One region of the Megasphaera sueciensis genome, then DNA from elsewhere that is predicted to be linked to it. Evidence: riboswitches for the same ligand, from Rfam matches in the RefSeq annotation. Region 1 holds a riboswitch; each other region holds the start of a gene.

The links. A riboswitch is a leader RNA that binds a small molecule or an ion and turns the genes downstream of it on or off. The one in region 1 is predicted to bind ZMP and ZTP.
Region 2: it holds a riboswitch for ZMP and ZTP, as region 1 does, so the genes downstream of both, NXG62_RS09680 (L-lactate MFS transporter) here and pflB (formate C-acetyltransferase) in region 1, are expected to answer to the same signal.
Region 3: it holds a riboswitch for ZMP and ZTP, as region 1 does, so the genes downstream of both, NXG62_RS13990 (phosphoribosylaminoimidazolecarboxamide formyltransferase) here and pflB (formate C-acetyltransferase) in region 1, are expected to answer to the same signal.

The regions. Positions count from the first base shown of each region.
Region 1 is NZ_CP116939.1:2,524,672-2,527,959, forward strand. It holds gene pflB (formate C-acetyltransferase) at 1-1,557, opposite strand, end outside; ZMP/ZTP riboswitch at 1,624-1,702, opposite strand; gene NXG62_RS12140 (helix-turn-helix domain-containing protein) at 1,845-2,414, shown strand; gene NXG62_RS12145 (glycyl radical protein) at 2,615-3,288, shown strand, end outside.
Region 2 is NZ_CP116939.1:2,010,231-2,013,518, reverse strand. It holds gene NXG62_RS09680 (L-lactate MFS transporter) at 94-1,380, opposite strand; ZMP/ZTP riboswitch at 1,454-1,539, opposite strand; gene rsmG (16S rRNA (guanine(527)-N(7))-methyltransferase RsmG) at 1,665-2,378, opposite strand; gene mnmG (tRNA uridine-5-carboxymethylaminomethyl(34) synthesis enzyme MnmG) at 2,380-3,288, opposite strand, start outside.
Region 3 is NZ_CP116939.1:2,892,621-2,895,908, reverse strand. It holds gene NXG62_RS13995 (LysR family transcriptional regulator) at 1-773, shown strand, start outside; gene NXG62_RS13990 (phosphoribosylaminoimidazolecarboxamide formyltransferase) at 827-2,002, opposite strand; ZMP/ZTP riboswitch at 2,044-2,121, opposite strand; gene NXG62_RS13985 (MBL fold metallo-hydrolase) at 2,175-2,990, opposite strand; gene NXG62_RS13980 (Asp23/Gls24 family envelope stress response protein) at 3,033-3,288, opposite strand, start outside.

The DNA of each region.
Region 1 (3,288 bases):
GCCTGTTGCAAACGTACGGCGTACATTTGTATCGATCAACGCCATTTCTGCGGCTTCATAATAGTATTTGTCATGCATATAGTGGATGGTGTTCAGTACATTGACATACAAACCGGCCAGCCAATCCAACATGAGCTTGTATTTTCTCAACACTTCATCATAATCAAGATATTCTGATGTAATTGGCGCTAATTCCGGTCCGGCTTGTATCCCGAATTTTTCATCTACACCACCGTTAATGGCATACAGCAGTGCTTTGGCCAGATTTGCCCGAGCTCCGAAAAACTGGATTTCCTTGCCCGTTTGTGTAGCTGAAACACAGCAGCAAATAGAATAATCATCACCCCATACGGGTTTCATGACATCATCATTTTCATACTGAATAGAACTGGTTTTTACAGAAATACTGGCAGCGTACCGTTTAAATGCATCAGAAAGAGCGGATGAATAGAGAACTGTCAAATTGGGTTCTGGAGCAGGTCCCATGTTTTCTAATGTGTGGAGAAAACGAAAATCTGTTTTCGTTACCATAGAACGGCCATCCATACCGATTCCTGCCACTTCCAATGTAGCCCAAACGGGATCACCGGAGAAAAGTTCATTATAGGACTTGATACGTGCAAACTTTACCATACGAAGTTTTAACGTCAGGTGATCAATAAGTTCTTGTGCTGTACTTTCTGAGAGTATGCCGCGTTGAAGATCCCGGTCAATATAAATGTCTAAAAATGTGGAAATACGACCTACAGACATAGCAGCACCATTTTGGGTTTTGATGGCAGCTAAGTAGCCAAAATACAGCCACTGCACTGCTTCTTTTGCCGTAGTTGCAGGATGGGAAATGTCGAAGCCATAAACAGCTGCCATCTTTTTCATATCTTCAAGTGCACGGATTTGTTCGGAAAGTTCTTCGCGCTGTCGAATTACGTCGTCCGTCATTACTCCGTCACCGCAATTTGTTTTGTCTTCTTGTTTCCACACAATTAATTGGTTTATTCCGTAAAGTGCTATACGGCGATAATCGCCTACAATACGACCGCGTCCGTATGTATCTGGAAGACCGGTGACAATATGTGTGTGACGCGCTGTTTGCATTTCTTCTGTATAGGCATCGAAAACAGCTTGATTATGTGTTTTGTGATATTCTGTAAAAATTTTGTGAAGTGATGGATTCAGTGTATAGCCATACATTTCCAATGCTTCTTCTGCCATTTTTATACCGCCGTAAGGCATAAAAGCACGTTTTAGCGGTTCATCTGTCTGCAGCCCGACAATTTGTTCCCAGTGTTTCAATTGATCATCAATATAACCGGGACCATAGGCAGTTAAACTGGAGACGATTTCCGTTTCTTCTTTTAGGACACCGCCGTTTTTTCGTTCAGCTTTTTGCAATTCCTGCAGTTTAGCCCAGAGTTTGTTTGTTCCTTCTGTAGGCCCTTCCAGGAAATCGGCATTTCCATCATAAATTCGATAATTGTGTTGAATAAAATCCCGTACATTGCATTCTTCTTTCCATAGCCTGCCGTTAAATCCGTTCCATTCCTGACAATGCAGCATGTGCATACCCCTTTCTTATACAGCTATTTATTTTAAATAGATGATAAAAAAAGACCGACAAATCTGGTCCTTTGCCCAGACGGTCGGCTTATCAGGAATTATGCTTCATGTGGTTGCTCCACTTCCGTCAGTCACATAATTCTAATGAAATTATAACCGTTGGAAGAGGCATTTGTCAATATAATAAAAAAGAGATATAGTCAAGTATAGTATCTTACTTTTTTTTAAATAGATAATATGGTACTATTATTTTTAGGAAAAATGTTTTTACTATCAGGAGGATATGAATGTATAGTGGAGAAGATATCAATAGTCCGATAAAAGAAATAGGACGTGTATTAAAAAAAGTTCGGTTTGACAGAAATTTGACATTGGATAATGTGTCAGATATGACTGGTGTTAGCAAAACTATGTTAGGTCAGATTGAACGTGGCGTGTCGATTCCGACAATTTCTGTATTGTGGAAAATAGCTAAAGGAATGAAGTTATCATTATCCACATTGTTTAATGAGAAAGTACAAGAGTATAAAGTTGTAAATATTGAAGAAGATCTGCAACCAGTATTTGATGAAGGAAACAATATGATATTATATAATGTTTTTCCATTTAATCCGGCCAATGGTTTCGAATATCTTTATATCATATTGTTACCGGGTACAGTGCATAAATCAGATTCCCATCGTGAATTTATAGAAGAATATATTGTTGTTACAAAGGGAACGTTGACACTTATGGTGGATACACAAACATTTATATTAGAGGCACCTTCAAAAATAAAGTTTCAATCTAATGTTTCTCACAGTTATGCTAATTATGGTCAAGACAAGGTTGTTTTTCAAAACATTATAAAATATTGATATATACTACAAGCGGCCTTCTATGGTAGCAATACTTACTATAGAAGGTTTTTCTTTTTAATAATGATTCCAATATAGCAATGGAATTGAATACTAATTGACAACATAAATCCCAAGTGTTATAGTACATGACATAAACGTTATAAAGTATATTTAACGTTATAAAGCATTTAATGTAGACCTTTAAAGGAGTTCTTGTTATGTTGACAAAACGGGTACAAAAGGCTAAAGATGAATACATAAATAATAAACCGTCGATTTCATACGAGAGAGCCAGAATCTGGACGGAATCCTATAAAAAAACAGAAGGAAAATCAGAAGCTATACGACGGGCCTTGGCATTTAAGGCGGTATGTGAACAATTAGTTGTTACTATATTTTCAGGAGAATTAATTGTCGGTGCGGTTGGTGAATTTCGTAAATGCGGGATATTGACTCCTGAATTTTCCTGGACGTGGGTGGATCAGGAAATGGATCATTTTTCTGTTCGAGTACAAGATCCGTACGAAATGACAGATGAACAGCGTGTGTTTGTTCGTGAGAATATATTTCCGTATTGGGAGGGAAAGTCACTGGAAGAAGCCTTTTTAAAACAAATTCCGAGTGAAACAGCAAAAGTTGCTGTGGATACGGGGATTGTTGACTGTGATTCAAAATGGCGGCAATCTGTCGGAGAAATTACGCCTGACTATGAAGATGTTTTATTTAAAAAAGGATTTAAGGGAATTATACATGATTGTAATAATAAATTACAGTTTTTAGATCTTACAAACTATACTGATTTAGAAAAATATGAATTTTATCAATCTATTATATTGGTTAGTCAAGGAATGATTCTTCTTGCCAGCCGATATGCGGATAAGGCGGAAGAAAT
Region 2 (3,288 bases), 510 kb from region 1:
TCCATTTACAATTGTCAAAAAACCATCACAACAAAAAGCAAACGAATTTAAAATTCGTTTGCTTTTTGTTGTGCTAAATATTTTCATAGTATCTCAATGATCAGTATATGATGGAACTTCATTTTGTTTTACTCGTTCCTCTATTCCAGTAAGACCATGACGAGTTTTCATCTTAAGAAAAATCATAATTAACAAGGCTAACACAAAACACCCCGAAAAAAATTGAAGTGTAACCGCATAACTATTAGTTGTTTCCTTAATAAATGATAAAAGCAACGGACCAGCAACTCCCGCAGCTCCCCAAGCGGTAAGAATACGTCCATGAATTGCACTTAGCTCTTTAGTTCCAAAAAGATCACTGAGATATGCCGGCATACAAGAAAATCCACCACCATAACAAGTAATAATAAGAAGTACTACTAATTGAAAACTAAACGAACTTGTAATAGATGCCAGTTTAAAAAACGCTACTACTTCAATAGCAAAAAATAATATATACGTATTAGAGCGACCAATATAATCAGAAACTGTAGCCCATGCAATACGCCCAGCCCCATTCATAAATCCAATAATGCCAACCATAGATGCGGCCATTATAGGAGACATCTGAACAACTTCCTGTGCCATAGGAGAGGCCACTGCCAAAAGTGCAATCCCGCAAGTAATATTTGTAAAAAATAACCACCAAATCGTATATAGCTGCCATTTTTTCATAGCTTGCTTTACTGTAAACTGCGGCATTGCACCCGCATATTGAACTGCATTTGTTTCACTGGCTTCTTTGAGTATCATATCTGTTGCCGGAACTTCACCTAACTTAGGCGGGGTCAAATACAACGACGAAGCAGTCATAATAGTCATGTATACAATACCAAGAATAATAAAATTTGTAACAAGACCAAAATGTTGCACTAAAATTTGCATTGCGGGTCCAGCAATCATACTGGCAAACCCAAATCCCATAATTGCAAGTCCTGTAGCAAATCCTCGATTATCAGGAAACCATTTTACCAGTGTCGATACCGGTGTGATATATCCGGTGCCAAGACCAATCCCGCCAATAATACCATAAAAAAGATACATAAGAAATAAATTGTGAAAATACAAAGCAACGGCAGTGCCAAACATACCGGTACAAAAGAAACCCATTGACATAAGCCCTGACTTTTTAGGACCTATTTTTTGCACAAAACTTCCTAAAAATCCCGCCGATAACCCTAAAAATAAAATAGCCAAAGAAAATGTCCACGTTGTTTCTCTTAATGTAAAACCCATCGTTTCCATAATGGGTTTCGTTAATACACTCCACGCATATACACTGCCAATGCAAATATGAATACCCATAGCAGATAAAGCAATAAACCAGCGATTTTTTTTCATATGTATATCTCTCCCTATAACTATAAAGGCGAGCCGACACGAAAAAAACCGGCCGACTGGCCAAAGCATATTTATACTTTGCCCAGACGGTCGGCGCTTCTACACACAATACAGTCCACGTGGTTTTTCCACTTAATTCCGTCAGTTCTGTACTGATATATTCTAATGTAGTTAGATTATATCACAATGTAAATTTATGTCAATTAGTTATCCTCACATTTTTACACAAATAACATAACTCATCGTTGCCATCGTATAAGATATTCATGAAGATATATTTTATATTATAATGGATTGTTTACTGCAATTTTTGGCTTACGCGGATACTTTTTCGGACTCGTCCGATCCTTCTTTATATATAATACCGCTCGTTTATCTTCCATCCCAATCAGATGCACCGGCCGAATTTCAATAACAGTTCCGCCTAAAATTGAAATGGCAGACGAGGCTTCTGTAAGTTCTTCTTCATATTGTGCCCCTTTTAATGCTGCAAATACTCCACCTATTCGAACATAAGGCAATGCCCATTCCACCAATATATTCAGTCGGGCAACCGCACGGCTGGTAACAACATCGAAGTGTTCCCTGTATTCCGACCGATGTGCCTCATCTTCTGCACGCCCATGAATAAAAGCAGCATTAGAAATACCAATCTTCGAAACAACTGTTTTAAGAAAAATCAATCTTTTTTGTAAAGAATCAAAAAAAGTAACATGCAAATCCGGCCGTAAAATAGCCAGCGGAATACCGGGAAACCCAGCACCCGTTCCCAAGTCCAAAACAGACGCTCCTTTAGGAAAATACGTCTTATCATAGCAAGATAAACTATCCGCCATATGTTTAACTGCAATTTCTTGCGGCTTAGTGATTGCAGTTAAATTCATAACTTTATTTGTTTCTATTAATAATGCAGTAAATACACAAATTTGTTCATATTGTCGATCCGTTAATAAAATATTAAATGGATCGAGTACCGCTTTAAGGTCACGGTCAAACATACTATTTTCCCTCCCGTTGCCATTGTTCCAACACAATAAGAAGTGCTGTAATATCTGCTGGTGATACACCTGAAATACGGCTAGCTTGTCCCAAAGAATGTGGCCGGATTTGATCGAGTTTTTGCCGAGCTTCTCCTGACAACGTACCGATATCAGCGTATATTATATCTTTCGGCATAAGCTTGCGTTCTAATCTATTCATCTTTTCTACCTGTTCTTGCTGTCTTTGAATATAACCCTCATATTTTATCATAATTTCTATCTCTTCACGTACATCATCATCCAATTTTTCTAAAGAAAATTGAGTCCTCAGCATTTCATAATCTAAATCTGTTCGGCGTAATAAATCATAGGCCCGAAGTCCCGTACGAATAGGAGCTGTCCCTATATTTTTTAATTTTTTTTGATTTTCTTCCGTAGGCGTGATTGAAATAGCTTTCAATTTTTCAATCGCATTTTCTATATCATTTTTTTTCTTTAAAAACACCGTATACCGTTCTTGTGTCACTAACCCCAACTGATATCCTTTTTCTGTTAAACGCAGATCCGCATTATCCTGTCTTAGTATCAATCTATATTCTGACCGACTCGTCATAATACGATACGGTTCGTTGGTTCCTTTTGTAACTAAATCATCAATAAGTACTCCAATATAAGCTTCCGCACGAGTTAAGATAAATGGTTCTTTTTTTTGCACCTTGCGAGCCGCATTAATTCCGGCAATCAATCCCTGCGCTGCCGCTTCTTCATATCCACTTGTCCCATTAGATTGTCCTGCAGAAAATAATCCGCTGATTTTTTTTGTTTCCAAAGATAATGTTAGTTGTGTAGGATCAAGACAATCATATTCAATAGCATATCCTGGTCGCATAATTTTAACATCTTCCAGACCTGGAATAGTTCTTAAAAA
Region 3 (3,288 bases), 370 kb from region 1:
TTGATAAATCGGTCGATCAGGTCCGTCTTATCGGCAAGGGAATTTCCGGTTCCCTGCGGATCGGCTGGATCACTGGTTTTGAACAAGCACCGCTACATCTGCTGATCCAACGTTTTCACGAGTCGCATCCGCAAATATCACTGCAGCTAGAACGTAACAGTGCCGTGAATTTATATGACAAGTTGCAAAATAATGATTTAGATCTGGTTTTTAATATCCGTTTTGATATTGGCCGCTATAAAAATGTTTTACAACTCCCCATTCATGAATTTCCCGTTGTTGCCGTTCTCCCCAGTTTTCATCCGCTAACGAACAAAAAATATTTATTCCGCGACGATCTACGTGCCCAGGCCTTTATTGTAAGCCGCACGGGGGAAACCATTACCGACCAAAATGAGTCTATCAGCCGGTATATGACAGCAAATATCAAATATGGACAAATCTATTATGCGAATGACACCGAGACCATGATGCTTATGGTTTCTGCCGGTTTGGGTATTTCCATTGTTCCTTCTTATATGATTCCCGCCATTAATAATAACCGCATCAAAACCCTTCCCATTCGTGGTATCAACATGAAAGCCGAAATTATTACTGCCTGGCTGGATGATACAGACAACCCGTCCTTGCCGCTGATGATCCAAACCATAAAAGATTGGAAACGGATTATCGGCTATATTCCGAAACAGAAAAAAACACATCCCAATGTAACAGACACGGGAACTTTATCCCGTAATTCACTTAATCATAAGAAGACAAATCCCAGATATTAATATCTGGGATTTGTCTTCTTATGATTAAGTATCTCATTCTTTTATGGACTGAATCAATGATGGAACAAGCGCAGTCCGGTCATGGCCATGGCCATGTCATATTTATCACACGTTTCAATAACATTATCATCACGGATAGAACCGCCTGCCTGCGCAATATAATCGACGCCGCTGCGATGAGCCCGTTCAATATTGTCACCAAACGGGAAAAATGCATCACTTCCCAAGGCAACACCATGAAGCTGTGCAATCCAAGCTTTCTTTTCCTCTCTGCTTAAGGGTTCCGGTTTTTCTGTAAAAAGATTTTGCCAGACGCCATCAGCTAAAACATCTTCGGCATCATCAGAAATGTATACATCAATTGTATTGTCCCGATCAGGCCGGCGAATATTTTTTTTAAACGGCAGCGACAGTACCTTTGGATTTTGGCGAAGCCACCAAACATCAACCTTGTTCCCTGCCAGACGAGTACAGTGGACGCGAGACTGCTGCCCCGCACCGACGCCAATCGTCATGCCGTCCTTCACATAACAAACAGAATTGGACTGTGTGTATTTCAAAGTAATGAGTGCCACGAGTAAATCTCGTTTCGCCGCTGCAGGAATATCTTTGTTTTTTGTCGGTCGATTTTCAAAAAGATTGTCCGTAATTTTTACATTATTCCGTTCTTGTTCAAAGGTTACTCCGTATACTTCCTTGCTTTCTATACCGGCCGGTACATAATCCGGATCAATTTTCAGTACACAATAGGTTCCCTTGCGCTTGGATTTCAGAATCGCCAAGGCTTCTTCCGTATATCCGGGAGCAATCACACCATCAGAAACTTCACGTTTCAGGAGAGTCGCTGTTTCTGCATCACAAATATCGGACAGAGCGACAAAATCGCCATAGGAACTCATACGATCTGCCCCGCGTGCACAGGCATATGCACATGCCAGCGGAGATAACTGCAAATCATCTACATAGTATATCTTTTTAAGCACATCACTCATACCGGCAGCTACCGCAGCTCCGGCAGGACTGACATGCTTAAAGGAAGCCGCTGCAGGAAGCCCCGTTGCTTCTTTTAATTCTTTGACCAACTGAAAACTGTTAAATGCATCCAGTAAATTAATATAACCGGGACGTCCATTCATTACTTCAACAGGCAGCTCGCTGCCATCCTTCATATACACCCTGGCTGAGGCTTGATTTGGATTACAGCCGTATTTTAATTGCAGTTCCTTCATCGTGAATTACCTCCCAAAAAAATAAATGCCGACACCTCTGGAATCATTGCCCAGACGGTCGGCTTTTCTTAGTCATGCTCCCCGTGGTCATTCCACTTCCGTCAGTCACATGAACTCATGCATAAATTATACCTTTGAAAAACAACCTTTGTCAATGAAAAAATAGCATATATCACGACAGTTCGATGACCTCCAAATCATCAGGAACATAGAGTCCCCCATCATAATACATGATTCCCTCCGCCGTATATTGCGCCTTACGCCTTGCCAAGTCCGTATCTTCTGTATGATATAAAACCAAATTACCGCACTGCAAGGCCGCCGCCGTTTCACAAGCTTCTTTTACCGTACTATGATGTTTTTCATACGGCTTAAACCGTGTACGATCACGATACAGGCAAAAAGCTTCTGCTAGCAGCCAGTCACTATGCTCCGCATAGATACGTGAATGTTCGTTAAACGGTTCATCCCCCAGACAGGTGAGCTTCTTTCCGTCAGGTAGCTGTAAGCTATAGCCGAATTGTTTTGCCTTAGTAGATAAAATATCGAAAGCCTGTATATCCATTCCCAAAACAGAAAACCGTGTACCATTTTTTATTTCATGGATGTAGATTCCGTTATCAATTTTCGCTTTATGTTTTCCCGTTAATGTCAAATCACAAATAACACGCAGCATATGCGCCACTTCATCATGGCAGTAGATGTGGAAGTCTCCCTCATAACTGCCTGTCAGCATATACATGGCAATGCGGCGGATAACCCAGACAACTCCCAAAATATGATCGGTATGCCCATGCGTAACAAACAAATGATGCAGCCGCAGATACGCAACCTTGGCAGCCTTCAACTGCCTCAATATTCCGTTGCCCCCGCCGGCATCGGTAAGAAAACAATCCCCCTCTGCATTCTGTATAACAAAACACGTGTTGTAGCATTCTGTTACCATCGCACAACCGGTTCCCAGCATAATTAATCTTTCCTTAGACATGTCCCGAAAGCTCCTCTTCCTGATTGTATTCTCTGTCAAACGCTATGCTTTACTTAGCTCAATTCCATGAATCGTTATTCTTAAAACATCGACAGACATGCCGGTAGTATATTCAACCTCATGTTGAATCGCGTCCTTGACCTGATGCATTAAGGCTCTAACATTTTCGCCGTACAAAATCGTGACGGACAGCGTGACATCAATGCCGCTTCCTACATCTTGCGTGCTTTTTCCGACTTTCACCTTGTTTACCCCGGCAATGCCGTAAATATCGGTTAAGGTATGATGAATCAAACGC